Flammeovirga agarivorans: one gene and its partner. The protein of the gene in region 2 interacts with the protein of the main gene of each other region in a pairwise test. Links are inferred from orthologs where the notes say so. Each region holds a gene or a part of one and is shown on either strand. Other genes may lie near its edges.

Region 1 (15,673 bases), 350 kb from region 2 along the record:
TAATCTGGAAGTTGAAGTTTTGAAGGTCAGTTATACAATAAGTGGGTTTATATTTTTTGAAAAGATCAATCCATATCATCACTTCATTTTTATATTCTTCATCAGTTAACATAGAAGTATCTATATCAAACCAAGAATTAATTATGATTTGATTTTCTTCGTCCAATTGAATAAGATGAGCTGCTGTTTGATGAATAGTCTGCATTTAGCTATTTTGATTATTATAAAGAGATCATGTAGTAGAGTATGAAGATAGATATATATGTAATAAAATAAAACACTATTTAACATAACATAAATTATATTATTACCACCCAAGGAGCCTTTCCATACATTTTTGCATAATAATGTATTCATTCTGAATAGTTAAAGGTGTCTTTTTAGCTAATTCAACTATTTTCCATTCATGCTTAGTATCTTCATCAATTTGATCTGAGACACAGATAATACCGATATTTTCATACTTACTAATAAAATTTTGAGCAGCATCAATGTATTCAGTATTTAAAGGAATACCAATATAGAAATAATCACAATAGGCACTTTTCTTGATTATTTTCTGTCTATTTTTCTGAAAATCAGATAACTCTGTAATCACTTCAACTCCAACTACTTGTGGTCTTTCTGCTGATTCTTTTTTAGGTCGAACCAATGATAAAATATTAATCTCGGTAAAAGCAGCTAATTGAAACGCAATCAGGTGTTCAAACTTGGAAGTAAAATCAACGTTAAATGTTCTTGCTAACCATTGTTCTGATCTTAAAGCATTGATAATATTAGCTCTTGCAACGTTTTCGCTTGATAACTTATACTTTTCCATCTTCTTCAGATCTTCCCAATACTTATCCATTGTATTGGTCTTGACATGTTCATTCTTTTTCGATGATGGCATATCATAAGGAACAACAAATTGCTTTTTGTTGGCCTTGTCATCTAAAGCTATAGGTTCATCTTTTTTTCGACCTCTTTCTGTCTTCCCTCCTTTTAATGGTCTATAAATATTCCATAACTCCCTTAATTCATGACGCATATTAGCTCCCTCAATCATCTTATTTTTCACCTCTTCGACAATTCTAGACGGAGCGATGGTTCTGACCTTACTAAAAGTTTCAAGTTGCTCAGGAGTAGTTTTCACAATAGACTCATCCATTTCTGTAATATCGGAATAACCTAGAATTTCCATATACAGTTTTGCACCAGATCTTGCTCTCCAGAGGGTGGATATATTAATACCATTTTTCTGAGCCAAGCTTTTAACGTATTCAGTAAATGATCTTGCTCTTAACTTATAAAGTTCAGCAGATTCAATTCTATCCAATAACTTTGCTACTCTTAGCCAGTTTCTCCTATCCTTTTGAATTAATATCTCAAATTCAAGTTCTATTTGTTCTAATTCATTTAATTGCATAGTTGCAAGTTGCAACTTATAATCAATAAATACAATTATATTGTATCAATGTTTAAATAGAATATTTATATTGTATTGAATATTCTAAAATCATTATTTTGAAAAGATATATACTTTCAATATTTCTATTTTTTAATTTATATCACTCATCCTATTCTCAAGACATTTTATCTTTATTCTCAACAGAGGGACAAAATGCTCAAAATACCAGTTTAGAACTTTTCAGAAGGTATACTCAACCCCTATCTGAAAGTTATGCTTGGGCAATTAGTTTAGGATGGAATCACACTGCTCGACCACATAGACCTATTGGTTTCGATCTAAGTATTGGAACTTCTGCTATATTATTAGCTCCCGAACAATTATACTATACAGTAGATGATTTAGAAGGAGTTAGAGTGATTTCCGGTACAAATCGTTTACCTACCTTCTTCGGGTCAAATACTAATACTTCTGTAATCGGTGTAAAAAACGATGATGGCACTGAAGCCATTATTCCAGCTACTCAAGGTGTAAATATTGACTTTGCAGTACTGCCTACAATTAAGTTTGGTCTAGGTGTATTTAAGAATACTGAATTATTAGGAAGATTATTTCCTAAAGTAGAATACAATGGAATTGTTATGAGAATGTGGGGAGCTGGAATAAAACATAATATCATCCAATGGTTCTTTAAAGAGAAATCCCCCTTTGATTTAAGTATATTCGGAGGTTATACAGAAGCTCTAGGGAAATATCCGGTAGATCAATCAGGCGTTACACCTGTTGTTAATCCGGGGAATTTAGAATTTGAAACTAGAGGTGGAGATTTTGAAGCAATAATTTCTAAGACCTTCCCCCTACTCACAATTTATGCAAGCACAGGATTTGTATATAGTAAGAACACAACTACTCTTGTAGGTGATTATAGATTAGAGAACAATACAGATCAAACATTAAATATACCCGATGAAGGTGTCATCGATGTTTATGAACTTAAAGCATGGAAATTTACAGGTGGTGTAATGCTGAAATTTGGTCTAGTTTTCATAAATGGAGATTACACTTATGCCGAATCGCATCAGTTTAATGCGGGTTTAGGGTTAACATTAAAATAAAAGCAGGCAAATTTTGTTAAGAATTCTTAAATGCAACGTATAAATGCTTTTTTTAAAGCCTAAATAAACGATTTTTGTAGCTGCGTTTAGAATTATGGCGTTTCTTGCCCCTTTATGTGGTGTGTAAAGACTACCATACTCTAAACATTTTGATTGTAAATAGAATAATGTTTCAAACATTAAAATAGACTATATCGTGGATTTATTTGAAAAACTTCTTCAAGATAGAGGACCGCTAGGGTCTCACTCTAAAATGGCTCATGGTTATTATGCTTTCCCTAAACTTGAAGGAGAAATTGCTCCTCGCATGACCTTCAGAGGTAAAGAAGTATTGACTTGGAGTTTAAACAACTACTTAGGACTAGCAAACCACCCAGAAATTAGAAAAGCTGATGCTGATGCTTCAGCAGAGTTTGGTTTAGCTTACCCAATGGGTGCACGTATGATGTCAGGTAACTCTAACTTAATCGAAGAATTTGAGTCAGAGTTAAGTTCTTTTGTAGGTAAAGAAGATACAATGGTTTTAAACTTCGGTTACCAAGGTATCATGTCTGTAATCGACGCATTACTTGATAGAAAAGACGTAGTAGTTTATGATTCAGAATGTCACGCATGTATTATTGATGGTTTAAGAATGCATGTAGGTAAACGTTTTGTTTTCCCTCACAATGACATCGAGAACTGTGAAAAGCAATTACAAAGAGCGACAAAATTAGTTGAAGAAACTGGTGGTGCTATCCTATTAATTACTGAAGGTGTATTCGGTATGTTAGGTGACCAAGGTAAACTAAAAGAAATTGCTGCATTAAAAGATAAATACCAATTCCGTATGTTAGTTGATGACGCTCACGGATTCGGTACATTAGGTAAAACTGGTGCTGGTGCTGGTGAAGAGCAAGGATGTCAAGACGCTATTGATATCTACTTCTCTACTTTCGCTAAGTCAATGGCTTCAGTTGGTGCATTTATTTCTTCTGACGAGCAAGTGATTGAATATTTAAGATACAATACTCGTTCTCAGATCTTCGCTAAGACTCTTCCAATGCCATTAGTAAAAGGTAACTTGAAGCGTTTAGAGATGCTTCGTACAATGCCTGAACTAAAAGATAAGCTTTGGGAAGTAGCAACTGCTTTACAAAATAGCTTGAAAGAAAATGGTTTCGATATCGGTTTAACTGATACTCCTGTTACTCCAGTATTCTTACAAGGCGGTCAGAACGAAGCAGTAAACATGGTAATGGACTTAAGAGAGAACTTTAACATCTTCTGTTCAGTAGTTGTTTACCCAGTAGTACCAAAAGGTGTTATCATGTTGAGATTAATCCCAACAGCAACACATACTATTGCAGACGTAGAGGAAACAATCAGTGCTTTCAAAGCTGTGAAACATAAATTAGAATCAGGTGAGTATGCAAATGCTGAACCTCAAATATTCTCGTAAGGAATTAAGATTCAATTTAACTCAGAAAAGGATAAAATTTCGTTTAAAAAAACGGATTTTTATCCTTTTTTTATGTCTAAAAGTTGTTCTATTTGAAAGAAATTTTATAAATTGTGGTACACTTAATTTAATTCATCGATAGAAATTAAATACTAAAATGGACAAATTCACAGAACTTAAAGAGCTTATCCAGCAAACTGAAGAAGACGCTCAAAAATTTTATAACAACAAAGTAGCGGCTGCTGGTACTCGTGTTAGAAAAAACATGCAAGACATCAAAAAACTTGCTCAAGATATCCGTCTTGAAATCCAAGAGATCAAAAACAACGGTTAATTCCAAATTGATCTTTTCACAAAAAAGGGGTTGAATCTAAATTCAACCCCTTTTTTATTTATTTATGCATCTTTTTCAAAATATCGATACTCTCTCTTATCCTTTCAGTAAATGATAATTGATCGTAACTTAATTTCATTTCATATGCTGAAACATCTTGATGTTCACCTAATGCAATCCGACAAGTTGAGTGAGATTGGTAGGCTAGCTGATCTAAGATCTTTGAAATACCATATGTGAATGTAAAAAGATAATCAAACTTCTTTTTGATAAATAATTGAAGATGACTTTCAACATTTTTCTTATTCCAATTTATCTTTGAAAGTGGAATAATTTTATATTCAAAAGGAACATCAAAATCTATCCTTTTCTCCTCTGTAATGAAGATGATCTCAAGATTCTTTACCGTTTTTGGTAAAATTTTCTCAATAATTCTACTCTCATTTAGAGTTGATTTTAATTGTTCTAGATCTTTAATGTAAAATAAAACTCCTACCGAAGTAGATTCTTCAAATGGTAAATCATTATTATGCTCTATTCCACTCTCCTTTTTGGTGGATGAGATCTTATGTCCGAGTAGTTTGTTTCTAAAAATATCTAACATATTACTCAGTGATTAATTGTTTGAAATCTTCTTCTGTTAATACTTGAAGTCCTAAATCTTCAGCTTTTTTAAGTTTAGAGCCGGCTTTTTCTCCTGCTACTAAATAATCTACATTTTTTGAAATACTTGTTTTAACCGTTCCTCCATGAAGCTTAATGAGATCATGGATCTCATTCCTTGAAAATTCATAGAACTTACCAGTACAAACAAAAGACTTGCCCTCTAAAGTATCTAGTGTATTTTTCTTTTCAAGCTTAAACTGCAAACCAGCTTCTTGTAGTCTAGTGACTAAGGCTTTATTTTCTTCAACAGCAAAGAATGAAACAATCTCTTCGCCTACCGTATTACCAACATCATATAATTCAGAGATTTGCTCAATAGTTGCTTTCTCCAATTCTTCTATTGTTGGGAATGCTTCGCAAAGCTTTTCAGAAATAGTACTACCAACATTCCTAATTCCGAGAGCAAATAGTACTCTTTCATATGGAATGCTTTTCGATGCTTCTATTCCATTCAATAAATTATCAATAGACTTCTGTTTAAAACGTTCCATTACTGATAATTTATCACTATCCAATTGGTACAAATCTGCAACATCTTTTATCAATCCTTTCCCAATCAATTGATCAATGGTCTCTCCACCAATTGAATCAATATTCATGGCTTTCCTACTTACAAAATGTTGGATTCTCCCCTTAACCTGTGGTGGACAAGTTTCCTTATTAGGGCAATAGTGTTGAGCTTCACCTTCTTTCCTTATCAGCTCAGTATCACAAGCAGGACAATGAGTTATAAATTCAACAGGCTTATTTTTTTCATTTCTTTCTGTTTTATCAACTCCTGTAATTTTAGGAATGATCTCACCACCTTTTTCTACATATACCATATCATGATAATGCAGATCCAGCCTAGCAATCTCATTAGCATTATGAAGCGAAGCTCTTCTTACAGTAGTTCCCGCTAGCTGTACTGCAGCCAAGTTAGCTACAGGAGTAATTGCCCCTGTTCTACCTACTTGGTAAGTAACAAACTCTAATTCTGTTTTTGCAGCTTCAGCTTTATATTTATATGCAATAGCCCAACGTGGGCTTTTAGCCGTATTACCTAATTTTTTATGGAACTCTTCTTTATTCACTTTGATAACTACACCATCAGTTTCTAATGGCAAGTCGTGACGTTTTTTATCCCATCGAGTAATATAATCCCAAACACCTTCAATTGAATTTTCTTTTTCGAAAGTTGGTGATAAGTTAAAGCCCCATTCCTTGAGCTTCACTAAGCCATCATAATGTGTATCTATCCCCTCAATTTCTGTCACTATTCCATAGACATACATATCCAGTTTACGCTCTGCCACTTTTTTTGGATCTTGTTGTTTCAAAGCTCCTGCTGCTGCATTTCTTGGATTGGCTAAAAGGGGTTGAGGTTTATTGCCTTTACTGATTCTTTCCTCATTTTCGATAGCAATTTTTTCATTATTGATATCAAAAGATTTCTTACTCATAAAGACCTCTCCTCTCACTTCAAATTGTGATGGGTAATCTCCGTTAAGTTGTATTGGAATTGATCGAATAGTTTTAGCATTTGCTGTAACATCATCTCCTTTAACGCCATCTCCTCGCGTTACAGCTCTTACGAGTATTCCATCTTCATAAGTCAAACTTAGAGCAACACCATCATATTTCAACTCACAAACATATTCTACATCTTCATTTAGATCTTTTATCGTTCTTTCATTGAAGTCTAAAAGATCTTCTTTATCATAAGTATTTGATAAAGACAACATAGGTACATTGTGAGCAACGTTTTCAAAATTCTTAGTTGGCTCACCTCCAACTCTTAATGTTGGGGAGTTTGGTTTGACTAATGAAGGAAATTCTTCTTCGATTCTTTGTAGTTCCTTTAAGAGTTGATCATAATCTTGGTCAGAAACATCTGATACTCCTTCTTGATAATATTTTCTATTTAGCTCATGTAGAGTTATCGATAACTCCTCTACACGTTTTTCTGCATCGTTAATTTGCATATAACCTAATAAAGTGAATTTAGTTAGTACTATTCAATGTTTGATTTGATATCGTTAGCGATTCCAGCTAACTCTTCCGGTGTTAATTTTAATTTATGTTCAAAATTCATGTCAGACATACCATTAATTGGAATGAGATGCATATGTGCATGGGGAACCTCTAATCCTATCACTGCATGTCCTACACGATTACAAGGGAATACTTTTTTGATGGCTTTAGATATTTTCTTAGCCACAACATATAGACCCGCCAAAGTTTCATCATCCAGATCAAACATATCATCTACTTCCTTTTTTGGAACTACTAGTGTATGTCCCTTTTGTACTGGGAATATATCTAAGAATGCATAATAATTATCATCTTCATACACTTTGTGTGATGGTATTTCTCCTGCAATGATTTTTGAAAATATGGAAGCCATTTTTATAATTTATTTCTTTTTTGGTTTAAAAAATAGATAGATCATCATGAACAATGACATAGTGTAACCTAAAGTACTTAATAAAGGCATACCTAAAAAGTTTCTTTGCGAATAAGGTATTGGAGCCGTCATTACAATACTGGAACTCACTAAAAATGCAGCAATGATGATGACTATATTAAGATTGGATGCAGATTCACTTTTCTGTTGAATATAACTCTCCAATCCTTTATGCTCAAAGTTGATTGTTAATTTACCTGTTCTCGTCTTCTTTAAAATATACCTCACTTCCATTGGGAGGTTATAAATTAATGATGAAATCTGATAGAACGAGTAATAAAAGTCTGAGCTTAAATTTTTAAATGAAAATTGTTCTTTTGCTAGCCTTTCAGCATAAGGTTCGATTTCTGGAAGTACTTCTAAATCTGGACATAATACATTTACTATACCTTCAAGTATTGCTAGTGCTCTTAATATTAAAAATATACTTCCAGGCACAGCTAAATGATGCTTGTAGATTATCGTTTGCAAGGCAGTAGTTATTTCAGCCATGGTTGCATCTTCATTACCATGGGTATAATATCTATCCACCATCTCACCTAAGTCTTGTTCAAGCATTTTTGAGTCTTCAATATTCGAATCTCTTGCTATTCTTCTTAAGTGAAGTGCCATACCTCTAGCATCTCCTCTTGACATCGATGCTAAAAAGTTTGCTAAACCAAATCGTTGCTCTTTTGACAACCTCCCTATCATCCCAAAATCAATGAGAATAATAGTTCCATCCGGCCTCACTAACACATTACCAGGATGAGGGTCTGCGTGAAAAAAGCCTTGTTCAAAAATTTGATTTAAATATATATCTACACCTTTCTGTGCGATGGTTTTAGGGGTTAGACCCCATGAAGTAATCGTTCTTATATCTGTAACCTTACAGCCACTTACATATTCCATGACTAAGAGTTTTCTTGTTGTAAACTCTAAATATGCATATGGAATATGAAGGTTTTTATTTTCTTTATTTGCTCTTCTGAATTGAACTAAGTGCTTGGCTTCAATCGTATAGTCTAATTCATTTCTGATACTTTCTTCAAAAGTTTCAATAATTTCATCAGGGTTGAGAATACCATGTCGATTAAAGAATTGATGCGTATGTCTAACAAATTCCCTTAAAAGCCTAAGATCGGTATGAATTTGTTCTCTTGCCCCTGGCCTTTGGATTTTAAGTACGACATCTTTCCCATTTTTTAATCTAGCCCTATGAACCTGACCAATACTTGCTGCTCCTAATGGTTTGTTATCAAAAAATGAGACAAAATCATTTAAGTTCATCCCTGTTTCCTTTTCAACAATCGCCATTGCTTCATCTTCAGAAAATGGGGCAACATTATCTTGCAGCTTTTGAAATTCCTCTATTAAATCTTGAGGAAGAATATCTGGTCGGTTACTTAGTGTTTGAGCAAATTTGATAAAAGTAGGTCCTAATTCTTCTATCACCATTCTAATCCTTTCCGATCGACTATACTTAAGTACCGGTTTGTTATTTCTTTTCCAATCATCAATAGGTACAAACCTATTCAATGATGTAGTTGAAACAACATCTTCAAAACCGTATTTCAACAAAATTTTAATGATCTGCTGAAGTCTTTGGAAATTTTTTACTTTGGTTGAAAAAAGCATTTATACGTTTTAAGAACTACTTTATAGTAATTTCTACTCGAAAAAAAATACGAGGATAATTAAAAATTAATAGTGATGAAACACCTTTTATAAAGAATGAATTCTCACTCCATACAATTTACTGTATACTCTTTTAAAATTACTTTATTCTGTCTGAATTTTTAATAAAATACCCTGTTAAAATAACAAATAAGGCTATAATTAGAAAAAGGAGCCTTCATTAAAGCTCCTTTTTTGTATTAGAATGGATATCCTATTGCTAAATTAAACACGAGTTGATTCCAACTTGGCTTCTTTATCACCCACTGATCACCATCATCTGGTACATAAGGAACCCTTAATGGCATGGCAAAATCAAATCTTAAAACGAAGAACTGCAGATCAATTCTAAGTCCGACACCAGCCCCTAAGGCAAGTTCATTTAAAACATTACCTAATTTGAATTCACCTCCTGGTCTTGTTGGATCTTCAGTAGCTAACCATACGTTACCATAATCAAAGAATGCTGCCAATTTTAGGTATTGATGTAAATCATACCGGTACTCTAAACTACCTTCAATTTTAATATCACCACCTTGTTGACCAAATGATGATCCACTTTCGTCCAAATCGTCTGATGGCTCAAAACTACCAGGTCCTAACGTTCTTGACTTAAAAGCTCTGATTGAGTTAGGTCCACCTACAAAGTACTGTTTCACAAAAGGCAGTGCTGTCGAGTTTCCCCATGGTTTGGAATAACCCACCACAAACCGGGTAGCCATCTCACCTTTTTTAGAGGTTTTAAAATAAAATCTAAAATCGTTGGTTAGCCTAACATATTGTGAGAAAGGATTGCCAAAAATCTCATATTGTCCTGTTTCTGGATTTTTTTCAGCTCCTGTAGCTTGCATCGCTGCATACCAAAGGTTACCTGAAATATCTATATCTCCTTTATAATAAAAGCTTGAGTTCTTTTTTGTTTTATCCCAATGAGGAGCATATTCAAAACTATAATTAGACCCAAGAATAAACTGATTTCTGAATGTTTCTTCTAATGACGGAAAAGCATCACCAAGATCAGTACTATCATTCGATGAGATCGCTTGGAAACTAATAGATATAGGGTTTAAATTATGACGCACAGATTCATTCGTTCTCCAATCAAAACCATATGATGTATTAAAATAGTTCATAGAGTATGAGGGGAAGAAATGATAACGCTTGAACCCTAAACCAAAGTTGGTATATGGAATATAAAAATCTCCACCAGGTCTTACTTTAAATGGAGCAATTACTCTAGGGATCGATAATTTTGTGTCGACACCATACCAGAAGATAACATCAACTCCATTGGATTTTCCACCAAATTGTTTTTGAACACCTGTGAAAAAAGTGACAGAGAATTTTTCAGCTCCACCAAATGTATTTCTATTCTTCCATGTTAAATCTAATTCAGGACCTGTATAACCCGTCGACCAAGTTGACATTGAAAGTTCTGTAGATAATGAATGCAATGTCACTTGTGACATTTTAGCGTTGACATTCATCTTACCAAAATCAGGATCAGTAGTCGGCTTAGGTTCAAACTCCATGTTTACATAACGGAAAACTCCTAAACCTGAGAACTGCTTTAATGTTGCTTGATGTTTATGTCTTGAATAGATATCACCACTTCTTAGCTGTAGTGTTTCATCCAGAATTTTTGGCTTTAGATTGACAGGGTCACCTTTATAAATCACCCCAGTATCCATAAGCACATTCTGATGATTTCTCTTTGAAACATTTAACCCATCTAAATCAAAGTCAGGCTGGATCAAAACTGTATCAATAGAATAAAGTCTTTTTACCTTATCAGGCATTTCTTTAAAATAGGCCTTGACATTTACTGTTCTGTCTTCATTTGCAGAATCGAGATCAAACATCAAATAATTTGAACTAAAGAAATAATAGCCACTATCTTTTAATGCATTGTTTATACGTATTCTTTCGTCTCTAAATTTCTGTAATTGATATCTATCCCCTTTTTCCAAAACGGATTCACTTTCAAGAGCTTTAATCTTTTCATTAAAAATATTCTCTTGTTTCAATACCCATTCAATACTATCCAAACGATAAGGGTTGTCCTTAACATGAACGATATATTTTACAGTAGTAGATTTCGTATCCTTATGATATTCTTCTTCGAAAGATACTCTATTACCAAAATATCCATTATTATCTAAAGTACTCTCAAGCAATTCTGCTGTTTTCTCTGAAAGAATTTTATCATAATATACCGGCTTTTCACCAAAGGTATTGGCCATTTTTTTCTTTAAACCTTTTGGTCTTTTGGCATTTTCTCCTCTGAAGTAAAACCATGCTCCATTTTTTTTATTTGGAGAGACTGAAAGTTTTTCTGTTAGAGTATATTTGAGATCATCATCCACTTTTACAGTATCCTCTTTATCGTACTCGATTCTGGCACCATTGTAAAAAGTCTGATTTTCTTCTAAGTACTTCGTTATACTACAGCTAAAACAAAGTACAGAAGTAAGGCTTATATATAGAAGTTGTTTAATCTTCATTTTCGGATAAAAGTCTCTTTAGTTCTTTTTCTTTTTGATAAAATAATTGGGAGTTGACATACCCTATCTCTTCACCCTCTTCAACTGGTATGCGGCTTTCTGAGTCATCCATTTTTAAAGAATCACTAGGAGTTGTTTTTATGGATGTTGAATCTATTTCCACTTTAGTAGAGTCCGCTTTTTGTTGTGTGGAATCACTTTTTGCAGGAGCCATACCTTGAGATTTTGCAGGTTGCATTCCACCAGAATTTGAAGATGAATCTGAACTTGCTTCCATCATTCCTCCACCAGTATTAGACCTTTTGATCATACCCATCCTTTTACGGATATCCTTTTTCTTATCTAGGTTTCTGATGAACAATTCTCGGCCATGATTATAATCCTTTGTGAAAACAATAGAAACTCCAGTTTTAAATACATCAGGAGTAAAATATTGAGCATCAATGGATCTAAATAATCTATTTTTTAAAGTCCCATCTGTTAAAAGGTTGTATTCTAATAAGAAGTCTGTGTTGAAAGTACTGCTGTTATTATTCGCTTCATTACCATTTACGGCAACTTTTCCACCTACAGATACACTTAATCGATCTTTGAATAGTGATTTTTTTAAGGTAACACCTACATCTGTTCTGTTTGATGAACCTCCGGAAGTTTGTTGTTGGGAATAAGAGTCAACATCAAAATCGACATCAACAAAACCATTCGTAAGGTTATTGGTTACATTATTCAATTGCTGACTGATAATCGAACTTACAGAACCCGTTACCATATCTTGAGTATTCGCTCCATCTCCTCCAGCATCATTTAGGAATGTCCCTAAGATTAGAAGTGAGAAAACTTGTTTATTAAGTTGTGACTCATCCTGATTTAAATATTCTATGGCAGATTCAATTTTGTCACCACCCTGACTTCCTTCAGGATATTCTAATTCAAATGAAAGTTCAGGTTTGATCACATCACCCCTCATATTCATATAAACAATAAAATTTCTTTTTGCCTTGTATTTATTGGACTCACTTGGCGAAATCTGATTGGCCACTAAAGGATAAGGTGAAGTACTCGTTTGATAGATCGCTGTCATATTCGCTTGAGGATTATACGGATCTCCAGTCCACAATACAGTACTTCCCTTTTTCAAAGAAAGCTTTTTATTCATTAATTGATAGAAAGTCATACTATAATCACCTTCTGTCACCTCATATTGACCTGACATTACTAGATCACCACCAGCATCCATTCTTAGGTGTAAAACTCCACCTCCTACTAACGTCAATGCATCACCGGCTCTAGGGTCAATCACTACTTTAAAGGATGATTTATCATCAATGTTTATGGTAGTTTTTAACTCATAATTATGTGTGCTTTTAGCAATAGTGATCGTATCGTCTTCCTGAACAAATTCAATGATATCATCACCAGTATCGATCTCTGCAATACCACCGTCCATATATACATAAGTCAAATCAGTACCCCTAGCTATACGAATCTCAGAGTCTATCATCAAGTGATCGATTGGGCCGTTTATTTTAGTAATATTTCCGACAATCAACTTTCCAAAATATTCTGGATTGTCTTTTGACGTTGAATTAATTACTGTGATATCATCAGCACTGAACTTCAGGTTAAAGTCCATGTCAGTGTAATCTGTTGTATAAATATTACCTGCTAGTAAAGCATATCTTCCATTTTCATCTTTAAAACCAAAATTCTCAAAATGCATCCCCTTATCATCAAAAATCATTTGACCGTCGGTACCTGCCAATTTCAGATTAAACATTTTGACCTTAAAAGTGGGTTCTTGCATTTTAATAGCTCCTTTGATATCCAAAGGTCCGACACCACCACCTTTTACCTTAAGACCTCCAGAAAATCCTCCGTTAAGATCCGATAAATATTCACTGCTTAAAGCTTCAAAAGGATGAATTAGTAAACTATCGATGGTTAGGGACAAATCCAATGGTGCAATCGTATCAGCAACATTAAATGAAGACTCTGAATGGATATTACCGATTGGGCCAACTATTCTGGCATTACTTTCATAGACATTAATGTCATCCGTATTCTTTGCATTGGAAGTTAATGTAGCGAGTATATGGTTTAAAATACCAAAGTCTTCAATTTTGAAATCTGCTGATAACTTTCCCCCTTGTGATATATCTCCAATCTCTATATCTGCATTAACTAATCCATTAACTAATGAGGTATCTGTTGTAACATTATAAGTGATATCATCTAATGAATAATCTATGACTTCAAACTTGTAGACAGTATCTTGTTCGTCAAATTGAGATGAGAAGAAATTAAACTTCTGTCCCTTTTGTTCTAATGTCAATTCATGGATATAGGGTAATCCACCATCTGATAGGATATAGTTATTAGTATTAACGTTCCACTTTTCATCATTGACAATCAATGGATCATCCAATTTAAACCTGTAGGTAGTAGAATCTAATGTTAAGTTTGCACTGGCTAACAACCATTTTTTAGTAAAATCTTCATTCTGACCAACAGTTTTAAAAGTAAGCACATTATCATGCGCCTCGCCTCCAAATTCCCAATTATGGACAGCATAGTCTTCATAACCTAACATTCTCAGTCTTTCGAAACCAAGCTTATAAGCCATTTTTTTACCGTCTGCATGAATCGATACAAAAGTGGAATCCACATCAATATCAGAATACGTCACCCTTGGTACTAGAATATCAAAATCAAAAATATTAGTGGCAGCATCAAAGTTGAAGTCAAATTGTGAGATTTGTAATGAGTCCAAATCTTCAATCGCTCCATTGGTCAACAACTCACTATCCGTCAATTTTAATGATCCATACATTTTACCTTTTGATGGCGGTAATTGACCAATCATTTCTCTTGAAGAAATATACTGGGAGAAATACCTTTCCAAGACAACCGCTAATGAATCTAATGGAATATCCGCTTGCATGTCTCCCTCTAAATGTGGAGCAGAAAGTGCACCTGCAATATGTGTACTGTCTAGTTCTGCATGCAGTTTTACGTAATCATATTTATATTTCTTTGTACCATCGAAATAGTACAAATCTTTAATATCGAGAGTGGTATTTAAATTAGTGATATCGAAACCTTTTGTTTCAGAGTCAATACTCATTCCTATTGTTGCAGTATCTTCTAGGAAGTTTAATTGATTAAAATCGATGTGCTCTATATCACCAATCACAGATGCATAAGGAATATCGGAGTTCATATCAACATTTCCATTCAGGTTAAACTTTGCACCTTTGGAGTTTGTTTTAGCATCCCATTTAACAGCCATCCTATCTACATCAAGATTTACTTTCAACCCACCGTAATCATAATTATTGTATTCAGCTTTTTTTAGGTCGAAAGTGGCTAAAGTCTTTAAATCTTTTTCAACATCAAAACCTTTACCAACAGCAGTAAGATAAGTACTTACTTTTCCTATTGTAGTGTCCTTTAATATTTTTCCTACATTAAGATTATAGGTATTTGTTTTTAATTGATATTCATCTTCATTGAAAAGACTAAAATCTAAATCAAAAGCACCAAAGTTTTCTAAACTTAAAGACATCTCACTACTTACATCCTTTAAGCCGCCTTTTACATGTAACTGACCTAAAATATGCTGGGGTATATTGAAGGCATTTAAAGTTTCTTGATCTACATTTAAATCCAACAGTGTCTTTGTAAAGAAATTTAAGGAATCAATACTCACTTCGTACCTCAGAGAATCTTCACTTAATAAATCTTGAAGATGTAATACTAAATCTGTTTCAATTCCTAAGTCAGAGTTAATCTTTGCATCGGATACTCTCATATCTTCAACAGTCCCTTTTACTTTTAACTTACCATCAATATTATAATCCAAATATGGAGCTACTGTTGAATCTTGTTTTAGGGAAGGATCAAAAATCAATGCATCCTTAAATGAAATATGTGATCTCTTTAAATTATTATCGATCTGAAGATCCTCAATATAGTCTCCTATTAAGTATAAATTACTAAATCGTAAATGAAGATCCGTCAATAAAAAACTGTTATTTATTTCTAGAAGTAATTCTGTTAAGTCTATTTTCTGAGGGCCAACAAATACATAAGATGAAAAGCTTCTAACAAAAACTCCACTT
Region 2 (16,063 bases):
CAAGGGTACAAGATTGTAACGATTTGTTATATGCGGTAAATTCTGATGGTGAACAGTTTACTATCGACCTAGAGAATAGTTATGCACAATCTACACCTATTGCAATTGCAGGTGGATCACAAGCCAATGCAATTGACCGTTCAAGAAATATCATGTATTATGATGTAAGAACAGGAAGTAACACAGCTAATCTTTACAGTACTGATTTAGCTACTGGTACAGCCAATTTAATTGGTCAAAACAATACAGGTATTTCAGTATTTGATAACAGTTATGCTCGTATGGAATATGATCACGCTACAGATTATTTGATCATTGGTGATGCACATAGAATACTAATTATGGATGCATCAGACAATAGCATCGTTCATAATCCTACTGTAAATGGTTTAGTTCCTGGTGGTGGAAACCCGAATGGAGGTGGAGATATCGCTATTGATAATAATGGTAATATGTATATGGCTACAGGTACTGTTGGTCTATATTCAATGACCTTTAATAGTGATACTACAGTAGCTACCTGTACACAAATTACACCAGGTAGTTTCCCTTATTACATAACAGGTCTTGCGTTTGATAGAAACAACAATATGTATGCTACAGTCAACTCAAGTGGTAATGCAGTTTTATTACAAATGGATCCTTCAGATGGTTCATACACTATACTTGATACTTTAGATCACCCTGTTAGAGATATCTCGGGTTATCGTTGTACAGCTCAAGAAGCAGATTCTGACGATGATGGTGTAGTTGATGCAAATGATGATTATCCGAATAATCCAAACAAGGCATTCAACAATAATTATCCAACCGCAGGTGCATGGTCATCAGTAGCATATGAAGATTTATACCCTCACAGAGGTGACTTTGATTTCAACGATTTGATCATTGAATACAATTTCAATTTGATTACTAATGCCGATAATGATGTGGTGGAAATGGATATGGAATTCAAAGCAAAATCTGTTCAGGCACATTTACATTCCGGTTTTGCTATAGAGTTACCGTTCCATGCTGACTCTATCAGTAGTGTCGCAGGTTCAATTTTAACAGGAGGTGTAGTTTCATTAGACAGTAAAGGTCTAGAAAGTGGAATCCCAGCAGAAAAACCTGTAGTAATCATTTTTGATAAATCATCCGATGTTTTAAGTGGTACAGGACCTGTGAAATCAAGTAGTACTATCAATGTAGTAGTGAGCCTAAGTAGTCCAGTAGCATTATCATCACTAGGAGATGTACCATATAATCCATTTATCTTCGTAAATAGTGAAAGGGATAGAGAGGTGCATTTACCAGGTAAATCTTATACTTCTAAATTCAATACATCATTTATTCAAGCAGGTGAAGATGTAGGTGGTTTTAAAACAGTTGAAAATTATCCATGGGCAGTACATGTTCCAATTCGTTTTGATCCTCCAAAAGAGAATGTAGATATTACTAATGCCTATGTCAATTTCTCAACTTTTGCTACTACTGGTGGTGGAAGTAACCGTAATTGGTATACAATGCAAGAAGGAAATAGAAATACGAGTAATCTACACGAACAGTAAAATATAATTAATTAAATGATAAAGCCCTTCCCAGTTCTTTGTGATCTGAGGAAGGGCTTTTTATATTTTTCGGTTTACCTATTTAGAAGGGAAATGAGTTTTTCCAGGTTTTTCTGAGTGATACAACGTAACTTCCATAGGTTCCTTTTCTACCTCTAAGGTGTGTGTTACCGGAATACCTTTGTCGTTCATAAATGTAATCTGATAATCTTTTTCTTCTTCAAGGTAGAATTGAAGAATGTCATTCATATCTTTCAGTGGTCCAGCAGTTTTACCATTTTCAATAATTTTTCTATCTAGTGAAACGGTAATTTCAGATTCGACTCTATTATTACTTATCAGCGAACATGTTTTATCTTTAAACATTTTAATTCGAACTGCTACTTTTCCTTCTTGATCAGCATGACTAGCTTGTTCCTTCTTCCATAATTTAATGTAACGATCTGTGACGTTATGAGCATGAACATATTTAATCGAATAATCCCAGACTAGAGGGAAGGCATGTTCGGCAGGTTTCCAAGAAGAAGCATAGATCCAGTTTTTAGGATCTTCCGTATTTGCAGCACCTGCATCAGCTAAAAACCACCCTTTGTCTAATCCAGAAGGGTAGTACTCTGTAAAATACCACTTGCCATTTACCCATACTTCGTTCCAGTTATGGTTGCCCTCTTTTAGTGTCCAATTAGGAGTGCCAGCCAATCTTGCTGGGATTCCCACAGCCCTAAAAGCATCTGCTAATAATACTGATAATCCAGAACATGAAGCCAAACCTTGATCTATAGATTCATAAGGCGACTGATCGGGTTTTTCTCTTTCTGTAGAATATTTTACTTCTACAATATCAATAATGGTATCATTAATAACTTGAATAGCTTCTTCTAATGATTTGCAATCTTTAACAATCGGTGCAAATCTTTGGTAGAAGTCTTTTCTCCAGTCATCTCTTCTTTCATTCATTAATGCATAGGGTAATACATCATTGTAAAAGATAGAATCGGGAATAGATTTTCCCCATAAGAATTCATTTTTAGCTTGATATGCCAATTGAACATTTTCTAATAAATAAGCGGACGAAAGTGTTCTGAGATCTCTTTCAGGCATATAGGCAATAAGAAACGCCATACCGTTTTTCATTTCAGTAGGTATATCTTCTAAAGCTGCTTCAATGTCTTGTCTATTGTCTCCTGCTTTTGTTAATGCACGATCAAGCAGCGAGTGGTATTGTTGATCGATTCCTTGGTATTTAGCTGAACATCCCATTAAAAGTAGTAGTACTGAGATGTTTAAAAAAAAGTATTTCATTTTCATATAGTAAGATTGATAATCTTTTGATGAGCTGAAAGTACTAATATTTTCTTGTTTATGCTTGTTTGTGCTTGTTATTACTTTTTAATAAATGAAAACAATGCAAGTTTTTGAGTGATCTATAAAAAAGGCGAGCTCATTACATAATAAGCTCGCCTTTTTTGCCCTTTTTATTCTGATTTATATAGCCTCTGCAATAAGTTCTTCTAATTGAGTAGAAGCAGGTGCAGGAGCAAAAGCATCAATAATATTACCTTCTTGATTAATCAATATAAACCTTGGTAGTCCAAAAATTTTATATCCAGAATAGAACCTGTCTACATTTGAAGTCCATACATTATCATTAATTTCAAGATTGTTGTTTTCCATATAATTTTTCCACATTTGTTGGTCTCTATCTACACTTAATGTGATAAAATTGATTTTGTTATGATCATACTTGTTTCGTAATGAGTTCATATCTATCAGTTGATTTTCACACTTAGTACACCAAGTCGCCCAAACGTTGATATAGACCAATTTCCCTTTATATTGGTTGATGTCGAAAAACTTTCCATTACTCGTGAATGTATCTTTGATTTCGGGGGCAGGGTTTCCATTCTTTATCGTTGAATGTTTTTTAATCAATGCAATCAGGTCATTCTTATGAGAAAACTCTGGGAAGTCCTGCAAAAATTGATACAATAAAGTTTCTGAATTATGATTAAACCCATAATTAGTAATAGATCTACTCACATCAGAAGCGATAAGTTTTTCTTTAATATTATTGGGTAGGTTAGAGCGTTTGTATTCATCAGCTCTTAAAGCGTAATAAAATTCACCACTCTTCTGGTAAATAACATTGTTGAAATATTTCACATCACTATAATGTGGAATGTAATACGATAAATAATTGAAATTTTGTTGGTATAATTCATCGATAATCGAAAGGTCAAAGTTTTTAATATCTGCTTTATCGTCTAATACATATTCCTCTTCTCTTGCTCTTCTTGTTTGAAGATCATAATTGATGCGGATAAATGAAGTTTCTATCTGTATGATTTGTAATAATACCTCTTTCTGATGTTTTTTCAGGTTTTCACTGATTTTGGATGTCATTTCATTTTCTAAATCCTTGATGGTTTTATTAAAATCAAGAATAGAAAGGTCTTTATAATTGATATTTTCATATACTCCATCAAAAGTACGCTGAATCTCATATAGGGATTGATTGTATGCTGCATTGTCTCCTTTAAAAACTACGTCTCCATCTTCTTTTGTGATTTCGATACTTTGCCCAGGAGATACTAAGAACTCTAAATCAAAGTTGTCATCATGAATGGTTAAATACGAGGTGGCATCAATGGAATAGTTATATTCTGCTTCGCTAACTTTATTTAAAGAGACTTTTTCCTCAGTTGCATTTAATGGGCTGTACTTTACCGCCGTAATGCTTTTGCCAGAATTACTTTTGTAATAAATACTCCCTTTTTTAGGAGTACAACTGACCAATAATAAGATCAGTGAGAGAGTAGTATACACAAGTCGCATGTTTGATTTAGTTTAGTGAAGTTTGATTAGTAAAGAATACTAGAATTTTTATGCCAACTTTTTGTGTTTACTATAGATATGTATTTTAAGTTGAAGTAGAGAGTGTATCAAATATCTCTACTTCAACTATTTTATTATTAGTGAATTACCATAAGAATCGAATAGTAGAATGGTATTCCTATCAACACATTGACAGGAAAAGTAATCCCCAAGGCCATAGGTAAATATAACCCCGGATTAGCTTCTGGTAGAGCATTCTTCATTGCAGCTGGTACAGCGATGTAAGACGCACTTGCTCCAAGAATGGAGAAAAGAAGTTGATTACCAATATTATCAGTGATTTCTATACTTATAAGTAAAGCGATTAAACCATAAATAAAAGGCATTATTGTAGAAAATAAGAAAGGGTAGATGCCTTTACTGATCATGGCTGAAAGTTGTTTTCCACTGGTAATCCCCATATCAAGTAAGAAAATAACTAAGAAGCCTTTGAATATATCTGTGGTGAAAGGTTTAATTCCATCAGCTTGTTCTTTGGTAGCAAAAAATCCAATCAATAAACTACCTAGAATTAAAAACACACTTGCATTTGTTACAGCATGTTTAAAAATACTTTTAATAGAGTTTTCTTGTTTGTCAGTTGTATTGTTTTCCTTGAAGTAGTTATACAGTAACACACCAATCACAATAGCTGGAGCCTCCATAATTGCCATAACAGCTATCATATGTCCTCCAAAATGTATTTGTTCAAAATCTAAGAAAGAGGCTGCAGTTACAAAAGTTACAGCACTAACAGATCCATAAGAAGCTGCAATAGCACAGGCATTGGCCGCACTCATTTTTCTTCTAAGTATCAGAAAAGAAATAATAGGGACAATGGTCGCTAATAATATTCCTGAAAGTAAACTCCAGATAATTTCAGTTGTGATACCGTTGTGAGACAATTCCTGTCCTCCCTTAAAACCAATTGATATTAAAAGGTAAATAGACATAAACTTAGAAGAGTTCTCTGGAACTTTTAGGTCACTTTTTAGCTGTACAGCCAATACGCCTAATAAGAAGAATAATAATGCAGGATTTGTTATGTTCTCTAAGAGGTTCATGATAAAGTTTTAGACTTTATGAAAATTAATTTGTTGCGACCGATGAGTTTGTTTACCCATCGGTTTTTTGCAGAGTGAATTCTAAAAAAAAGACAATTACTAATCGATTTTAATAATTGTCTTTTTTGAATATGAAATCTTTTTACCAAACTTCTCAAGTTCTAGGAGAGCAGAATGCAATGAGAGCGAAGAGATGTTTTTTATCTCAAACTCGTTGGGGGAAATCCAATCAATAGTAAATTCATCTTTTTCACCTTTTTCAGATAGGACTTTTTGAATGATTTCTGAAATAGAAATCCCTTGTTTAATGTGTGAGTGTACACTTGTTTGAGCTGCTGTTTCCATAAAATTACGGTTAAATGTTATAGTCATTAGAATTGAATTTTAATTGTTTGTTGCTGCAAATATGTGTATAATTAATCATAAGTTTTTATTTATAAAATTTATAATATACATAAATAATAGTTTATGAATTATACTTTACATCAGTTAAGAGTGTTCTTGAAAGTATTTGAATTACAGAGTATTACTAAGGCTTCGGAAGAGCTTTTTCTAACACAGCCAGCAGTGTCGATACAGTTGAAAAAATTTCAAGAACAGTTTAAAATACCACTTACAGAAACCATAGGTAGGCAGTTGTTTTTTACAGAATTTGGAAAAGAGGTCGTAGAAATTTGTAAAAATATTTTAGGTGAGGCAGATAAATTTCAATCACTCACAGACCAATACAATGGATTGCTTACGGGTAAAATTAATATCTCGGTGGTGTCAACAGGAAAGTATGTCATTCCTTATTTCATACAATCCTTTATGAAAAAATATCCTCAGGTTGAGTTGAAGATCGATGTGTCCAATAAATTAAAAGTTGTAGAAAGTTTGGAACGCAATGCTACTGATTTTGCTTTGGTTTCTGTAATACCAGATAATTTGGAACTAGAAATACTTCAATTAATGGAAAATAAACTCTATTTGATAGGCTCAGCAGATCTCTCTGATAAAATTACAACGAAGAAACTTTCTAAGATGAATATGATTTTTAGAGAGCAGGGGTCCGCTACTCGATTGGCAATGGAAGAGTTCTTAGAAAAAAGGAAGTTGAAATATGAAAAGTCTATTGAATTAGTTTCTAATGAGGCGGTAAAACAGACGGTAAATGCGGGGATTGGTGTTTCAGTAATGCCTTTGATTGGATTAAAAAATGAGTTGGCCAACGGCTCTTTAAAAGTGATTCCTATGAGAGGACTACCAATAGTAACCAATTGGAACTTTGTCTACAATAAAAATAAGAACTTACTTCCTGCATCAGCAGCCTTAATTCAGCATATAAATGAGCACAGAGAGGAAATTATCGATAAGTATTTTTCTTGGGCTATAGATAAGAGATAAAAAAACGGATACACCGAAAGATGTATCCGTTATATATTGGTTGTCGTTGTAAATTAAACTACAACGTTTACAATTCTCTTTGGAACGAAGATAAACTTCTTCACAGGCTTACCATCCACCCATTTTTGTACAATCTCATTGGCGAATACCGCTTCTTTTGCTTCTTCTTGAGAGATGTCAACAGGTAAATCAAGTTTTACTCTCATTTTACCGTTAATTGAAACAGGGTAAGTATGAGAAGCTTCAACTAATAGTGAGGCATCAAATGATGGGAATTCAGCATTGATAATACTGTCTTGGTTTCCTAAAGCCTCATGCCATAGCTCTTCAGCAATGTGTGGGGCAAAAGGAGATAAGATCACTAATAGTTTCTCTAATACTTCTTTTTTATGGCATTTAGCAGAGGCTAATTCATTAACACAAACCATAAATGCAGGAACTGTAGTGTTTAAGCTTAAGCTTTCCATATCTTCACCTGCTTTTTTGATTGTTTTGTGCAAGATCTTCAATTCTTCAGGAGTTGCTTTCTCATCAACAACTACCAATTGACCCGCATCGTTGTAGAACAATCTCCAAAGTTTACGTAAGAACTTCCAAACACCATCAATACCTTGCATTGACCATGGCTTTGATTGCTCAATTGGTCCTAAGAACATTTCGTATAAACGAAGAGTATCCGCACCATATTTCTCAATCACAACATCTGGGTTAACTACATTGTATTTAGATTTTGACATCTTTTCTACAACGTGTCCACAAATGTATTTTCCATCTTCTAGAATGAATTCAGCATTCTCGTAATCTTTACGCCATTGCTTGAATTTTTCTGTATCTAATACGTCATTCTCAACGATGTTAACATCAACGTATAAAGGTTGTACTTCATAGTCTTTCTTAAGACCGTGTGATACAAACTGGTTGGTACCTTTAACTCTGTAAACAAAGTTCGAACGACCTTGGATCATACCTTGGTTTACGATTCTTTGGAATGGCTCTTCATGACCGATGAAGCCCATATCGTATAAGAACATATTCCAGAATCTAGAGTACAATAAGTGGCCAGTAGCATGCTCTGTACCACCTACATATAAATCTACTTGGTTCCAGTATTCAGCAGCTTCTTTGCTTACGAAAGCCTCTTTATTTTGAGGATCCATATAGCGTAAGAAGTACCAAGAAGAACCTGCCCAACCTGGCATTGTAGTTAATTCGTAATTGTATTGATTATCGAACTTCCAATCTTTAGCATTACCTAATGGAGGATCACCTTCTGGAGTAGGTAAGTAGTTTTCTACTTCTGGTAAATCCAATGGAAGTTGGTTGTCAGGAACTAAGTGAGGTGTACCGTCGTTGTCGAAATAAACAGGAACTGGCTCACCCCAATAACGTTGACGAGAGAAAACAGCATCACGAATTCTAAAATTCACTTTCGCTTTACCTTTTCCTTCAGTAACTAATTTATCGATAGCTACTTTGATCGCTTCATCAGATTCTAAACCGTTAAGGAAACCTGAGTTGATCATTTTGCCTTTTTTCACTTCAGTAGGATCTTCCATGTCTTCAGTGCCTTCGATCACTCTTACGATAGGTAAGTCGAAGTTGTTTGCAAAACGGAAGTCTCTATCATCAGAAGATGGTACAGCCATAACGACACCAGTACCATAACCTGCTAATACATAGTCAGCAATCCATAAAGGTACTTTCTCACCTGAAAGTGGATTGATAACGTAAGACCCTGTAAATACACCAGAAACAGTTTTAACATCAGATTGACGCTCTCTTTCAGATCTATTTTTTGCAGTCTCTACATATTCATCAACAGCAGCTTTTTGTTCAGCTGTAGTTAATTCTGGGATTAATTCATGCTCAGGAGCAAGAACAACATAAGTAACACCGAAAGTAGTGTCAACTCTAGTAGTAAATGCAGTTAATGTAATATCACTATCTGCTACTTTAAAATCGATTTCACAACCAATAGATTTACCAATCCAGTTACGTTGCATTTCTTTTAAAGCATCTGACCAGTTTAAGCCTTCTAAATTGTTCAATAGACGATCTGCATATGCAGTAATACGCATCATCCATTGTTTCATTTTTTTACGCTCAACTGGGTGTCCACCACGCTCAGAAACACCATCTTTAACTTCGTCATTTGCAAGTACAGTACCCAAAGCTGGACACCAGTTTACCATTGCTTCAGACAAGAAAGTTAAACGGTATTGTAATAAGATTTGAGATTGCTCTAATTCAGAGAAACCTTTCCATTCTTCAGCAGTGAATTGTGTTGCATCATCATCACATTCAGCATTGATTCCTGCAGAACCATTGGCTTTAAAATGAGCAACTAATTCAGAAATATCTTTTGCTTTGTCAGCATCTTTATCATACCACGCATTGAATAATTGTTGGAAAATCCATTGTGTCCAACGGTAATATTCAGGAGATGATGTCTGAACTTCACGGTTCCAGTCAAAGCTGAATCCGATTTTATTCATCTGACCTTTGAAAGTACTGATATTTGCCTCTGTAGTAATTGCAGGGTGTTGCCCTGTTTCAATGGCATATTGCTCAGCAGGAAGACCAAAAGAGTCAAAGCCCATTGGGTGAAGTACATTGAATCCTTTTAATCGTTTGAAACGAGAAACGATATCTGATGCAATATATCCCATAGGGTGACCTACATGAAGGCCAGCTCCCGAAGGATAAGGGAACATATCCAATGCATAAAACTTAGGCTTATTTGTATCAACATCTGTTTTGTAGATGTTGTTATCTTGCCAATACTTTTGCCACTTAGGCTCAAATGAATTATGGTTAAATTCAGACATACTTTATATTGTATTCTAAAAATGTAAATGCTTTATTGTTTGATTTCACAGGATTTCCTATAAAAAATCAAGCAAAGATATAAATATTTACCTTTTGTTTGATGTCTGAATGAGGGGAATATCAGTTTTTCAAAAAAGAAAAAAATAAACGTTAACTACAACACTTCTTTAACAGTAAATTTTCTACCATTAAAGGTCACTTCATCATTCTGAGATTTACCCACAAATAATTTTCCAATAGGGGATTGAGTAGAGATGACAAATACCAATTGGTTATCGAATGTGACTTGCCCTAAACTTATCGAAAGGTAATACATTCCTACATTAGTCATCACTAAACTTCCTGGTCCAATAGTCGTTTCATCATTCTCTTTTAATTCTTCAATAACGCGTAATAGTTGAAGGTTTTGAGATAGTTGTTCACCCATTTTTTCCTTTTCTAAATGGGCCATCGCTCTAGCAGTATCATGTTTGTCTCCAGCTGTACTTCTTGTTTCTGCATTCGCAGAATTCTGAGCAGAATTCATTGCTTCTTCGGCAGATTTAATTTTCTGTACTACAATTTCCTTACAATGGTTTTTTAATCTTGTTTTGAAATCTTTGTTCATTTTATGTTTTGATAATAAGTACTGGAGAATGAATAATAGTTTACGATAATAATCATTTCTTCCTCAATTCTGTTGCAGTGATCCCAAATTTTTCAAGAATACTTTTTGATAAATGTCCTATGTCACTGAAACCATATTCATTAGCGATTTGTCCTAATGTCTTATTTGTATGTAGAATTTCTTCTTTGGCTTTAAGTATTCTTTGTTCTTTGTAGTACTTATAGATGGTAATATTAAAAAGGTCCTTAAAGATAGTAGTCAGTCGATTTTTATTGATACCATATTTTTTGGCTAACTCTTCTAATTTAGGTTTCTCCTTAAGGTTTTTCTCAATATTATCTTTAATCAAATAAGCACTTTCAATTTCGTTGTCCTGAAAAATGGAATTAATAAATGAATCTTCAGCGGAGTAAAAAATGCTTTTAATAATAATCGCAAGCTCATTAATTTTCCCAAAAATCCATTGTTTTTTATACTTGTCATGAATCAATTTTCTGGCACTATCAGAAAGTGATAATTTCCAGTTGATCATATTTTCATTACCTGTATGATAAAAAAATGAATTGGTTCTGTCTACAATTTCTAATATGTCATCTCCTAATCGCTTACGATTAAAGTGACAGACAACAGAGTTTTTAAGCGTATTTTCTTTATATGAGAGTCGAACACTTTCAGTTCCTTTGAGTAATACAAAACCATTAGGAATACCAAATTCGAATTTTACTTTTCCATTATCATATAAGACGTTGTTCTCAAAACAAATAATGGTGAAATCAAATTCTTTATCATTACTCAAGGTTACTGTATAGTCTTTTTTGTTGAAGTGTTTATGAGCAATGATTCTAATATTTTTGAAATGATCTAATATAACCGAGACACCATTGAAATAATCATTATCAGCTTCTACTAAATAACCATCTTTGATTTTAGCACCGATGTTTTCAGCAAAGAATTCTATATAGGGTTTGTCTTTGGGTTTATTGTTAAATGAAAATCTACTCATAATTATCTATTCCAAATCAATATCGAATATATAGTGCAATAAAGTAATGTAGTGTTTATGATAAAGGGTGAATTTTACTTATATAATATACTAAGAAATTATAGTTTTTGATAACAAAAAAAGGCGTACTCTCGTACGCCTCTTCGATTTATGTGAGTTGTTTATAACTATTCTTCAGTAGATACTATTTCTTCTGAAGATTCAATGTTGATATTGGAAAAAATATCTACTTGACCTCTTGTTAGGTCCTCTAGAGTTTCTCTTTCTCTAATTAAATGAGCTTCACCATTGTAGACCAATACTTCTGCAGGTCTAAAACGAGAGTTATAATTAGAAGCCATGCTGTAAGAATAAGCACCAGCATTTTGGATAGATAAAATATCACCAACGCGGATCTCATTGATCTTTCTGTCGTATCCAAATGTATCTGTTTCACAAATGTAACCTACAACATCGTAGACTCTGTTTGGTCCTTGAGGATTAGATACATTAATGATGTGATGGTAAGCATCATACATCATTGGTCTGATTAAGTGATTTAGACCTGAATTAACTCCAGCAAATACAGCAGCAGGTGAGTGCTTTAATACATTCACTTTCGTCAGTAAATGACCAGATTCTGAAACTAGATATTTACCTGGCTCAAACCAAAGTTCCAAGTCTCTACCATAACTCTTACAAAATTCTTTGAAAGCAGCAGACATCTTCTTACCAAGTTCAGGAATGTTTGTAACAATATCCTCTTCTTTGTAAGCTACTTTAAATCCAGATCCTAAATCAATAAATTGAAGATTAGGGAAATCCTTAGCACAATCAAACATAACGTTGGCAGCCATAAGGAATACTTCTGAATCTAAGATATCCGAACCAGAGTGCATATGTAATCCCACCACATTAATATTGTGGCTTTCTACTACTTTCTTAACATGCGACATCTGGAAAATAGAAATACCAAATTTTGAACCGATATGTCCTACTTGAATTTTAGCATTTCCACCAGCTGTAATATGCGGATTAATACGAATAGCACAAGGTACTGTACCTTCATAAACATCACCAAAATGCTCTAAAACAGCAATATTGTCTATATTAATAACAACACCTAAAGAAACAGCCTCTTGAATTTCATCAAAAGAAACTGAGTTAGGAGTGAATAGAATTCTTTCCTTTGGGAATCCTGCCTTAAGACCTAATAATACTTCTTGAATTGAAACACAGTCAAGGTCAACTTTATGTGCTTTCATCAATTTCAAGATACTAAGATTCGAAAGGGATTTCATCGCATATTTAATGCGAAGATTTACACCACTAAATGAATTTCTTAGTGTATTAATTTGCGAAACAATTTTATCAGCGTCATAAACATATAACGGTGTTTGAAATTGATTTGCTATATCTTCAACAGGTAAACCTTGAATTGTATATTCTGAATTATTTAATTCCATTTTCGGGAAGAATTATTTTTTGATAACTTCTTGATGAAACAAAAGTAGAGAGATTTTTGTACTACACCATATAATTTGATTTAATTGACAAAAATAACAACAACTGTTTCAAATAAAACATACTGTTATTTATCTAGTAAATCTCATGATAATTAATAAGAATATGAAATCTAAATTACTCCCATTATTTACCAGTCTTTTATTAGTGCTAAATACTATCCATGTGATTGCTCAAGACAATTGGATGATGCTAAAACAAATCCATAAAAATGAGAATGTTGTCATTTCTCCATATAGTGTAAATTCAGCTTTAGGTATGCTTTCAATGGTTACTAGTGATGAAACACAACAAGAAATATTGAATTACTTGGAAGTGAAAGATGAGAAACAACTCAAGAAAAAAGTAGAAGCAAAGCATCAACTATTCACTACAAAGCAAAATGTTGACCTTAGTATTGCAAATGGAATTTGGTACGATAAGCAATATAAATTAATTCCTACCACCAAAAAAGATCTGATTTCTACATTTGATGCTGAAATAAAAGGTGTGAACTTTTATCAATCTGAAAAAGTAAAAACACAAATAAATGATTGGGTGGATAAAAAAACAGAAGGGGAAATTGATCAAATCATTTCGGAAGTAACAAAAGATGACCGAATGATTTTAGTGAATACGGTTTTCTTCGATGCTGAATGGTCTCAGAATTTTGATGAAAAGGCGACAAGAAAAGGAGAATTTAAGTTAACAAATGGAGAAGTAAAACAAATTGATTTCCTTACTGATAATGCAAGATTTACTAAGAATTATAGTGATGATAACATTAAAGTATTATCCTTGCTATATAAAGAAGCGGAATTTGAATTGGTTTTATTAATGCCAACTCAAGGAAAACTAGAAGAATTTCTGGATGGTTTGAATGAGCAAAAGGTATTAGACTATCAATCAAAAATGAAACCTTCTGAAGTTTTCTTTAAAATGCCTAAAACAAAAATAACCTTTGAAAAAGATCTTATCGCCAATTTAAAGAGTAGTGGTATAGAAAGAGCATTTTTCTCAGGTCAGGCACAGTTTGGTAACTTCTCAAAAAGTGCTGCCAAAGACTTATATGTATCACAAGTAATGCACAAGACGGTAGTCACCTTTTCAGAATCGGGGACTAAAGCAGCAGCAGCTACAGCAATAAGTGTCTCTCGAAGCGCATTAAACCCAAAGAAAAAAGAATTCTATTTTAATCAACCTTTTATATTTCTGATTCAAGAAGTAAAAACAAAAGAAGTTCTTTTTATGGGTACTGTGGAAACACCATAAAAAAAAGAGCTATCGAATTAACGATAGCTCTTTTTTTAATTCAAACAAAGGTTTTCGTATTTCTCTTCGATTGGAATTCCTATTGCTTTTGCTTTTTGAAAGACATTACAAGCTTTGTATTTATCTCCTTTCTTAAAAAGCAAAATTGCTTGTGTATAGAACAACTCACCTTTGATAGTTGAGTAGCTCTCTTTAAAATCTTTAATCTGACTGAAATCATCAGCTTTTGCCAATGCGATATCAATTTGTAATAATGCACTATTGATTTCTCCTAATTCAGCATAAGCATTCGCTTGTTTATTGATGACTTCTATAAATTCTTTATGATTACCTTCCGCTTCATCGAAAGTTTTAATATATAAATCGTATTGTTTGATTGCCTCTACAGTTTTTCCATTTTGTTGATGGATATTGCCCATTAATAAATAGGCCTGAGGGTCTGGATTTGTATTATCACTGTTGATATGAGTAGCCGAAACCATATAAGCATTGGCATACTGCATGGCATCATCTTCTTTACTGATACCTCTAGATGTAAGTGATTTTGTATTCAAGCTTGCATTTTCAGAATATAACTGAGCCATTCTTAAATTGGCTTCTTGACTGCCCAAAGCTAGTGCTTTCTTATAGTGTTCCTCTGCTTTATTGATATCACCGACCATCTGACATTTTCCATCTTTAAAAATATCACCTAAATAGAGTTCAGCTTCTGCACTATTTTGATTACCCGCTTTTTGTAGCCAGTTGATGGCAGCTGCTTGATCATTTTTATAATAATACTTTCCAAGCATCAATTGTGCATTCAAATCTCCTTGATTCGCCTTGTAAGTGGCATACTCAAGGTCAGTAGCATCGATATATTGATCGATATTTAATGTTTTTAGTCGGGCAGATGCTGCTTCAACTCCATGGTTCGCCGCTTTGATATACCAACGGACAGCTCTTTCTTCACTTTTCTGAACACCAACACCACCTTCATACATTGTGCCTAGCAAGTATTCTGCAGAATCGGAACCTACATAAGCCGCTTGTCTTCTCCATTTAAATGCAGCTGTTGTACTTTTCTTTAAGGGAGGTGTTCCGCTTAAATATAAGTTGGCTAAAGTAAGCATTGCTGGCTGGTAATCTTGTAATGCTGAGCGTTGGCACATTTCTAAAGCTTTAGACTTTTCTTCTTCGTTTTTACTTAATAGTAAGTATAAAGTATATTGTGCCTCGGCATTATTTAAAGTAATCGCCTGATACTTCAGATAATTAATATCGTCTTCAGAAACAAAAGTTTTGATATCCATTGTTTCTAACATATCTGTTGCAGGCTTTACACCGTGATTGGAAGCATTTATAAGATAATGTATTGCTTTTCTTGAGTCTTTAATTCCTAAAAGACCATTTTTATAAAATAACGCCAATTCATAATCGGCTTCGGGGAAGTCTTTTTTAGAAGCTCTATTAAAATAGTCAAAGCTCTTTTTAAGATCCTTGTCTACTTCTTTACCATTTTTATAAGCTAAACCTAATTGGTAGTCTGACTCAGCAGATCCGTTTTCTCCTAAATATTTTTGATAAAAAATATCTGACTTGTCGGGATAATCGGCTACTGGTAATTTTTTTAATGCTAGTTCTGATTTTTCTATTCCTCCATCTAAAGCTCGAAGGTAAAAGTAGATAGCTTCATTTTCGTCTTTAGTGACATTCTTGCCATCTTCATAAATAGTACCTAATTGATAGCTGGCTTCTGCGGCTCCACCTTTTGAAGCTATTTTTAAAAGTTTGATCGCATCACCATATTCATTTTTAGACATTTTGATGTCCGCTAATGCTAATGAAGCGTCAACATGACCTAATTGAGCTGCTTTTTCATAATATGAAGCCGCCTTTTTTAGGTTTACTTTTTCAATTTCTCCTTTTTGATAAGCTTGCCCTAACTGATACCAGCTTTCAGCATCATTATTATATTTTGCTTGTTTTTTTAACTGATCTATGCTTTGACCTAAAA

Evidence for each region.
Region 1: the proteins of leuS (region 2) and ligA interact in binary tests that used the Escherichia coli proteins (3 or more experiments, as listed by UniProt). The link is inferred for Flammeovirga agarivorans from one-to-one orthologs.

The regions. Positions count from the first base shown.
Region 1 is NZ_JABAIL010000004.1:399,109-414,781, reverse strand. The notes cover bases 4,399-7,357. They hold ligA (NAD-dependent DNA ligase LigA), read right to left. Parts: upstream 6,911-7,357; coding sequence 4,886-6,910; downstream 4,399-4,885. Other genes in these bases: HGP29_RS14540 (ABC1 kinase family protein), read right to left, coding at 7,342-7,357; HGP29_RS14545 (HIT family protein), read right to left, coding at 6,940-7,332; HGP29_RS14555 (DUF6913 domain-containing protein), read right to left, coding at 4,399-4,884. Also shown: HGP29_RS14580 (hypothetical protein), read right to left, coding at 1-205; HGP29_RS14575 (hypothetical protein), read right to left, coding at 308-1,408; HGP29_RS14570 (DUF6588 family protein), read left to right, coding at 1,507-2,505; HGP29_RS14565 (aminotransferase class I/II-fold pyridoxal phosphate-dependent enzyme), read left to right, coding at 2,702-3,946; HGP29_RS14560 (histone H1), read left to right, coding at 4,104-4,280; more of HGP29_RS14555, read right to left, coding at 4,339-4,398; more of HGP29_RS14540, read right to left, coding at 7,358-9,009; translocation and assembly module lipoprotein TamL, read right to left, coding at 9,249-11,552; HGP29_RS14530 (translocation/assembly module TamB domain-containing protein), read right to left, coding at 11,542-15,673. UniProt on the Escherichia coli protein: DNA ligase that catalyzes the formation of phosphodiester linkages between 5'-phosphoryl and 3'-hydroxyl groups in double-stranded DNA using NAD as a coenzyme and as the energy source for the reaction.
Region 2 is NZ_JABAIL010000004.1:46,868-62,930, forward strand. What follows is about bases 6,728-10,076. They hold leuS (leucine--tRNA ligase), read right to left. Parts: upstream 9,703-10,076; coding sequence 6,928-9,702; downstream 6,728-6,927. Other genes in these bases: HGP29_RS13230 (LysR family transcriptional regulator), read left to right, coding at 6,728-6,874; HGP29_RS13240 (GreA/GreB family elongation factor), read right to left, coding at 9,858-10,076. Also shown: HGP29_RS13205 (LruC domain-containing protein), read left to right, coding at 1-1,550; HGP29_RS13210 (transglutaminase-like domain-containing protein), read right to left, coding at 1,629-2,852; HGP29_RS13215 (TlpA family protein disulfide reductase), read right to left, coding at 3,036-4,385; HGP29_RS13220 (sodium-dependent bicarbonate transport family permease), read right to left, coding at 4,523-5,488; HGP29_RS13225 (hypothetical protein), read right to left, coding at 5,588-5,860; more of HGP29_RS13230, read left to right, coding at 5,957-6,727; more of HGP29_RS13240, read right to left, coding at 10,077-10,310; HGP29_RS13245 (helix-turn-helix transcriptional regulator), read right to left, coding at 10,363-11,313; lysA (diaminopimelate decarboxylase), read right to left, coding at 11,481-12,758; HGP29_RS13255 (serpin family protein), read left to right, coding at 12,922-14,067; HGP29_RS13260 (SEL1-like repeat protein), read right to left, coding at 14,103-16,063.